Linked DNA regions of Lentimonas sp. CC4. The protein of the gene in region 1 interacts with the protein of each later gene in a pairwise test. Links are inferred from orthologs where the notes say so. Each region holds a gene or a part of one and is shown on either strand. Other genes may lie near its edges.

Region 1 (4,173 bases):
CGCGAATCCGCTGTGGTGTCTTCGCTCAGTGCATTCGCATAGTCGAAGGCGCCTTTGGGGTTGGTCTCAGCAAAGCCGCGCATGATGGCTTGCATCTGTGAATCGCGCAGATTGGCAGGCACGTCCGCGAGCTCTGTATTTGCCCAAGCCAGTGCGGCCATTGGCTCGTTGCTAGCCCAGACTTCAAGGATGTCGTTACGCGCACGCTCGGCGTCGCGCAGTGAGGATAGGCCGTTGACCATGTCGAGCGCTGACAGTGGGTCGGTCGCGGCAAGTTGCTTGAGCAGATCGTTGATCGTGTTGGAGCGGCCTGGGTCTGACATCGGCAAGGCAAGCGCGGCATTGAGCAGGTCGCGGGTCATTGCGGCGCTCGTATCTTGCAGCTGCTCTAGCGCTACTAGGGCGTCATCACCTTCGCTGGTGGTGAAGGTTCTCGGCTCTGTTTGAGCGGCGGTGACCTTTGCTTTTAATTGAGCGGAACCCAGTGATTTCACTGCACTCTGCTCGGTGTTGGCGCTGCTCGACGAGAGTGAGCGACCGATAAAAAAGGAGAGTGCGATACTGGCGCACCAGACTCCGCAATAGAGTAAGAATGACGAGCGTTTCATGGTAATGAGATCAATGATGATTGGGGTGGCGGAGAGCCGGACTCAATGGGATCGATTCATTACGGACAAAGTTTCAGCACTGTGCGATTTTTTTTTATCTAGCGAACCCACACTAGATCACCTTCGTGAACCGCATTGAATAACTCGATGACTTCGGCATTGAGCATTTCAACGCACCCGCCGCTAAAGGGCTCGCCGATTCGATCCTCGTGGTTGGTGCCGTGAATGTAGACATAGCGGTCGTAGCTATCGCAGCCCTGACCACTATTTTTACCTGTTTCGAGGCCGCGTAGGCGAATGATTCGGGTGGTGATCAGGTTACGCGCCTGCTCCTCCTCTGAGTATTCCGAGGATTTCTGACCGGTTGGCACGCGTCCTTTAAACACCATGCCGAGCGGCGCACCGTCGCCTATCTTATCGGCCAACGCGTGGAGGCCGAGCGGCGTGCCGTAGGAATCCGCGAGGCAGGAGGGTGGATTCTTCGATGTGGAAATCGAGAAAACACGCTGGATTACACCATCGGAAATGAGTGCAAGTTCCTGTCTTTCAATCGAAACGATTATCTGGCGATGTGTCGGCGTGATTGACAAGGCCTCACAGCTTTGTTTTACACGCCCGCTTTCCTTTATAAAATCAAATGGCATACAAAGTAGGCATCCTCGGAGCGACCGGCGCAGTCGGTCAAGAAATCATTCGTCTTCTCCACGAGCGTGAGTTCCCAATTTCGGAACTTCACTTGCTCGCATCTGCACGTTCTGCAGGGAAGACTCAGTCCTATGGTGACAAGACCTGGACGATCGAGGAAGCGACTCCTGAGAGTTTCGACGGCCTTGATATCGCGATCTTTAGCGCGGGCGGTGATCAAACCCTTAAATTTGCAGACGAAGCGGTGAAGCGCGGCTGCATCGTTGTGGATAACAGCTCGGCCTTTCGCCAAGACCCGAATGTGCCGCTCGTCATCCCAGAAATTAACCCAGACGCGGTGGATAACCACAAGGGCATCCTTGCGAATCCGAACTGCTCGACTGCGATTTCCCTCATGGGACTGTATCCGCTGCATAAGGCATTCGGCCTGAAGTCGTTCATCGCATCCACTTACCAAGCCGTTTCCGGCAGTGGTGCGGGTGGACTCATCGAGCTCGATCAACAAGCGCGCGCATGGGCGAAGGGCGAGGAGCTCGTCAAGAATGTGTATCCACACCAGATCGCATTCAATCTACTGCCGCATGTGGACGCTTTCCTCGAAGATGGCTACACCAAGGAAGAGATGAAGATGCTCAATGAGGGCAAAAAGATTCTCGGTCTCGACAATCTACGTGTCACTTGCACCTGTGTGCGCGTGCCGGTCTTCCGTGCGCACTCGATCTCGATCAGCGCTGAATTTGAAAAGCCAGTGAGCGTCGAAGCCGCGAAGGCTGCGATTGAAGCCTTTGAAGGTTCCGAGCTCGTCGATAATTCTGAGAAACTGGAATACCCGATGCCAATCGATTACTCCGAGGTGGTGCCTTGTGGCGTCGGCCGTATCCGTAAGGACAATGTGTTCGAAAACGGACTCGCACTCTGGGTGACCGGTGATCAGCTCTGGAAGGGCGCTGCGCTCAACGCGATTCAAATCGCTGAGTTGTTGCATCAAAAGGGCAAGATCGGCTAGAGCGCGCGTCGCGAACTTTTTTAATCAACGGGTGAATCGGATCGGTTCACCCGTTTTTTTTTGTGCCTGTTTGGTTGTCTCCACTGTGCACATCCTGATTTTTGAGAGGTGTGAGCGTGATACTGGCATTGCTGCGCCATCTCCGGACTTCGGCGAGCTCAGTCGTGCCGCAGACCTACGTCACAGAGAACACGGATGGCTTCTGGTTGGAGATTCACCGCGCCTTCTTTGATCTGTGACAATCGGTGCGATCTGTGGTCAAACCTTCACTTCTTTTGGATATCGATGAGATGTGGCACGGCTTTAGCCGTTGTCCACAATCGGCTGGTTGGACTTTGTTTTTGCTCTTACGCTTTGAGACATAAAGAAACCTGCAATGAGCCAAATCGTGATCACAAGCACAGTTGAGCCAATAATTACTGTTTCATTACTTAAGACATCCTCGCTGACTTTGAGTATTCCGAGCAAAAGATTCACTCCCAGATTTATTATAGCAAAGACGCATATGTAAATCAGAGGACTAGCGAAGATACCAGTTAGGATAGATCCAACCCAACCATAATTGCTTCTTTTCATGAAAACTACGGTAGCAATCGCTGTGATTAAAAAAGGGATATTATTCATTCTTAAATTTGTCCAACGTGAGTCTGTGTTAAAATTCAAAACGAGTTCGGGTATATTCGTTCGAACTCACTTACCTGTGATTTTATGTTTTATCAGGTTATAAGGCTTTCTGAAGCTTAATATTGAGGCGATATGGAAGTTGTCATCACATTGGCGCCTATTTGATCAAAAAAGACCTCCCTACATGGCCTCTAGGAGCGTTTTGACGCCCAACAACTTGATTACTCGCTTAATGTTGTAACAGGTGCACAGCAGTGACCACTCGCCTCGACAAGTGGGACAAAAGGGTCAGTGGGACAAAAGAGTGGGACAAAAGGGTCAGTCCAATTTTTCATGTTTTTGTAGTAATATCCATTCTTTTGAGGGATCCTGCTTTCGGCGGCGACTGACTAAACTCTGGACATAAGAGGGAGCACCCATGTGCAAATTTTCGGCAATCCAACGATAGGGAGCCAGATGCACTTCCCTTAAATATCGAGCGAGGTCGACTTTCCATCCTTGCCCCTTTCGTCCAGACAAAAGATCCTCCGCTTCGTAGTTAATCGTATCGAGTCCCTCGCACAGCGTTCGTTCCCAACGTGGCTCGCGCATTTCCGAAGCCTCCGCTTCCACGACTCTTTGTATCTGCTCGTCCTTGAGGTCATCCAGGATCGCTCGCTTGAAATCCTTCGTGCCTTTCACCCAACCTCGCGACATCTTTTCAAAGCCCATCTGCTTCTGATCGCCTTCGCTCTGTGAAAGCCAGTCTAAATACTCTCGATATTTTTTGCGACCGGCACGACTGTCTACCAGTCCGCCCGCAAACTCTAAAGCAACCTCAGGCGATTCGAAAGCGGATCGCCGACTGGGATACCATAGCTGGGCAAAACTACTGTTTTTATATTGCTCCAACTCCGCCGCTTCAACCAATCCAGCACGCACAGGATTCAAATGTATGTAGTGGCAGACAGCACCCAAGGCATCTCCATCGAGTAAGATAGCTTTATACCGCCCCTGAAACACATGGCCGTTGGCGTGATGAAAGCGATTGAAACGATTCGCAAAAGTAGATTGCAGCCAACGCATCCCCTCTACCAGATTTGGTTCAGGAGTCTCGATGCATAGGTGGTAGTGATTACTCATTAGGCACCAAGCATACAGACGCCAACCCATTGCAATGCACACCTCGTCCAAGCATTTCAGGAAGCTTTTTCGGGCACCAGCACTCTCGAATATCCATGAGCGATAGTTACCACGATTAATCACATGGTAACGCGCTCCTGCATATTCGATCCGAGTCTTACGCGCCAT
Region 2 (4,121 bases), 1.4 Mb from region 1 along the record:
ATCGGTGTGAAGGGTGCGGAGCCTGGTGACTTGATGGTCGTCGAAATTCTAGATGTGGGCGTGTTGGATGATTTTGAGTGGGGCTTCACCGGCTTATTCGCTAAAGAAAACGGCGGTGGCTTCTTGACCGAACAATATCCGGACGCACGTAAGGCGTGTTGGGACTTTCATGGTATCAAAACATCCTCACGTCACATTCCGAATGTAGAGTTTGTCGGGATTATGCACCCCGGGTTGATCGGGTGTTTGCCATCTCAAAAATTACTGGATGATTGGAATATTCGCGAGAAGGAGCTGTTTGATACAGATCCTGAGCGAGTGCCACCGTTGGCAGCGTTGCCGTATCCTGAGACCGCGCACATGGGGCGCATGTCTCCTTCTGAGGCAGCAGAGGCGGCTAAAGAAGCAGCCCGCACCGTGCCGCCTCGCGAGCACGGCGGTAATTGTGATATTAAGAATCTGACGCGTGGCTCAAAAGTGTATTTCCCGGTCTATGTGAAAGACGGTGGTCTCTCTATGGGGGACATCCACTTCTCGCAAGGCGATGGTGAGATCACTTTCTGTGGCGCGATTGAAATGGCAGGCTATCTCGATATTCGTGTGAACTTGATCAAGAAGGGCGTAGAGAAATACGGAGTGATTAATCCGATCTTTGAGCCTAGCCCGATGGAGCCGCGTTATAGCAATCACCTTATCTTCGAGGGGATCTCAGTCGATGAGAATGGCAAGCAGCACTATTTGGATGTGCATGTGGCCTATCGCCAAGCATGTCTGAATGCGATCGAGTATATGAAGAAGTTTGGCTACACGGGCGAACAAGCGTATGCGATCTTGGGCACGGCACCAGTGGAAGGGCATATCAGCGGAATTGTTGATATCCCGAATGCTTGTGCGACGCTCTTCCTGCCGACAGACATTTTCGACTTCAATATTAAGCCGAATGCGGAAGGGCCGAAGGCATCAGTGACTCCGGGCACTGATTTGGCGAAGGCATAGCGCACTTTCGGGGGCGAGGTCGGAGGTGCCTGTTGTAGTTTCAGGCGCCTCTGGCCGAACCCTCTTTTTTCTAACTTTAATGATTAAACGACAATGACACTTTTTGAATACAACTGTAAGGAGCATGGCCTATTTGAGCAGCTCCGCCCCATGGGACTTCGTAAGCATCCGGCACCTTGTCCGGATTGCGGTAAACTGTCGCCTCGCGCTTATTCGATGGCGAAAGTTTCTCATATGGATCCCGCGAAGAAGAAGGCGATTGAGCGTAATATTAAAAGCCAGTTTGAGCCGCATATTTGTAGTGCTAATTGCGGGCATGAAGCACCGGGCTTAATTCCGCCGAGCCATCGTCAAAAGCCGAAAGTGGAATCATACAATGGCCCGCGCTCGTGGGTGATTGAGCACGCGGTTTAGTGAGATTCGCTTATTTCTGCGTGCGAAGACCGCGACATCACAGAAACGTGGCAAACGTTCAAACCCCTTTCGAAAGCACCACAAAGCTTCGAACCACTCACTGCATTCGCCACCGCTTGCACATGCGCGGTCTTCGCAAGCAAAGCCCCTACTGAGCCAGTAGACGTGCTACTTATGCAGCTTCAAATAGTCGCGGCTGTTGCGGCGGATCTTTTTGATCTTCGTCGCCATGCGTTGGAGGTCGCGCTTGTCCATGGTGTCGATGAAGAGTTTGCCATTTAGGTGGTCGGTCTCGTGCAGGATGCAGCGGCCGAGGAGGCCAGTGGCTTCGAGCACGTGTGGGTTGCCTTCGGTGTCCTGAAATTCGCAACGCACGCCGATGGGGCGCGTGATTTTGCCGCGCACATCGGGAAACGAGAGGCAGCCTTCTTCGTAAACGTCTTCGGTCGGGTCGATGATGGTGACCTTTGGGTTGGCGATCGCCATCGGCATGATGAGATCGAGGGGCGGCTGTTTGCCGTCGAATGTGTAGTCAAAGGGCGGCTTTTCGCCTTCGGGCGGGCGCACGTCCATCACGCAAAACTGTAGTGCGAGTCCAACTTGTTGGGCGGCCAGGCCGATGCCGTCTTCGTCATACATGGTGTCGACCATGTCGTCCGCTAGCTGCGCAAGGGCGTCATCGAATTCTGTGATGGGATCGCCGACTTTGCGTAGGATGGGTTCGCCGTATTGAGTGACTCTTAAAAGCATGGATAGAAACCTGAAACTGCGAGCCGCGCTTGTAAAGCTTTTGGGGCGGTGAGTTGTCGGAGTGCTATACTGCCGCGCATCATATTCTGTGAAGCTGGCAGTGGCATCAGCTGATGTTGGTTCGCTACTATTTAAACGTCACAGGCATAGGAAAAAGTGCAGGGTGGGAGTGGTAAGACCTCGCCGCGCTGTTTGAGACGGCAATAAAACAGTTATTGGAATAAGTTCGGGGGCTGGCATATCTTGTTCGGTAGTTATGCATCTGCACTTTATGAAAAAACGGTTCCTCTTTCTCTTTCTTTTTACTACATTGCTTGTCTCCGCGGGCTTGTTGCGTGCGGCTCCGCAGACGGTGGGGGCGGTGACGGTTGACCTCATTGCGGAGCAGGCGGCGGCGGTGCCGGGGCAGACGTTGACTGTCGCGCTGGATTTTGAGTTAGAGACGCATTGGCATCTATATTGGGAAAATCCGGGTGCGAGCGGCTTGCCGGTGGAGATTGAATGGGAGTTGCCTGAGGGTTTTGTCGCAGGTGAGATCGAATGGCCAGCACCCGAGCGGATCGAGTTGGGCGGGCTGATGAGTTATGCGTATGAAGATACGGTGACGCTGATGGTGCCGATTTCCGTGCCAGAGTCGGCGGTTGTGGGCGAGTCGGTGACGATTACCGGCGATGCGTTTTGGTTGGCTTGTAAGGAGCAATGCATGCCGGGTGATGCGAAGTTGAGCCTGGAGTTGCCAGTGGCTGCGACTGCGAGTCCGAGTGAGTTTGCGGGTAAATTTGAGGCGGCGCGTGCTGCGTTGCCTATCGAAGGCGCACCTTGGGGGCTCGCGGCGACGTTGAACGATGGGGCACTGTTACTGACCATTGAGCAAGGTGCGGGGCCTTCGATTCCGGAGGATTTGTATTTGTATGTCGATGTGGAGGGGATCGTGGATCCCAATGCGCCTCAGGTCTTTGAGTTTGTGAGTCCGAATACGGCTCGTTTACAGGCGGTGCTGGATGTCGCTCAAAAGGATACGCCGACGGCGACCGTGTCTGGCGTGCTACAATCCGCTTCGGGGAACTGGGCGGTGAATTTGCCGATTGGCGAGACGGTGGCAGCACCGATGGCTCAGGGGCCGATCGCGGGAGCCGTGCCCGCTGCGACTGGATTTGAGGGCATGCTATTGAATTTGGGGCTGCCGGGTTGGTTGCTGTTGGCGTTTCTCGGTGGATTTATTCTGAACGTGATGCCGTGCGTGCTGCCGGTGTTGTCGCTCAAGGTGTTCTCGTTGCTCAAGCATTCAGGGCAATCCAAGGCGCAGGCCTTGATGCATGGTGGTGCGTATACCGCTGGGGTCGTGGTGAGCTTTCTCGCATTGGCTGGCGTGCTGCTGGCGCTGCGTTCAGTGGGTGAGCGGATCGGCTGGGGTTTTCAGCTGCAGAGCCCGAATTTCGTGGTGGTGCTGACGGTGGTGTTCTTTCTATTCGCACTGAATTTGATGGGCGTGTTCGAAATTGGCACCAGCCTCGTGGGCGCCGATACCAAGGTTTCGAAGCGTAACGATGCGCTGGGTTCATTTGGCATGGGTGTGCTGGCCGCAGTCGTCGGTGCGCCGTGCATGGGGCCGCTGGTCGCTTCAGTGAGTGGGATCGCCGTGCAGGCTAATGCGGCGACGGGCTTGTTAATTTTCGGTGTGATGGGGCTCGGTCTCGCGTCGCCATTCTTGTTCTTATCGGTCTTCCCTAAGTTGGTAGCTTATTTGCCAAAGCCGGGCGTATGGATGGAGTCGGTGAAGCAGTTCATGGGCTTTTTATTGATGGCTGCGGTTGTCTTTCTTGCGCTGGTTGCGGGGCGCCTCGGTGGCGTCGATGCGGTGATTGCTCTGTTGATTGCACTGCTACTGGCTGGTTTGGCTGCATGGGTTTACGGTCGCTGGGCGGTGCCGGTGAAGGCGAAGCGCACACAGTGGATCGCTC

What was found.
Region 2: the proteins of GZZ87_RS11150 (region 1) and def interact in binary tests that used the Escherichia coli proteins (3 or more experiments, as listed by UniProt). The link is inferred for Lentimonas sp. CC4 from one-to-one orthologs.

The regions. Positions count from the first base shown.
Region 1 is NZ_CACVBO010000001.1:2,598,392-2,602,564, forward strand. What follows is about bases 268-3,252. They hold GZZ87_RS11150 (aspartate-semialdehyde dehydrogenase), read left to right. Parts: upstream 268-1,245; coding sequence 1,246-2,259; downstream 2,260-3,252. Other genes in these bases: GZZ87_RS11140 (hypothetical protein), read right to left, coding at 268-608; GZZ87_RS11145 (L,D-transpeptidase), read right to left, coding at 707-1,198; GZZ87_RS19905 (hypothetical protein), read left to right, coding at 2,370-2,498; GZZ87_RS11155 (hypothetical protein), read right to left, coding at 2,563-2,883; GZZ87_RS11160 (transposase), read right to left, coding at 3,202-3,252. Also shown: more of GZZ87_RS11140, read right to left, coding at 1-267; more of GZZ87_RS11160, read right to left, coding at 3,253-4,173.
Region 2 is NZ_CACVBO010000001.1:1,226,425-1,230,545, forward strand. The notes cover bases 370-3,302. They hold def (peptide deformylase), read right to left. Parts: upstream 2,161-3,302; coding sequence 1,579-2,160; downstream 370-1,578. Other genes in these bases: fmdA (formamidase), read left to right, coding at 370-996; GZZ87_RS05400 (zinc ribbon domain-containing protein), read left to right, coding at 1,090-1,410; GZZ87_RS05410 (protein-disulfide reductase DsbD domain-containing protein), read left to right, coding at 2,432-3,302. In the rest of the region: more of fmdA, read left to right, coding at 1-369; more of GZZ87_RS05410, read left to right, coding at 3,303-4,121. UniProt on the Escherichia coli protein: Removes the formyl group from the N-terminal Met of newly synthesized proteins. Requires at least a dipeptide for an efficient rate of reaction. N-terminal L-methionine is a prerequisite for activity but the enzyme has broad specificity at other positions.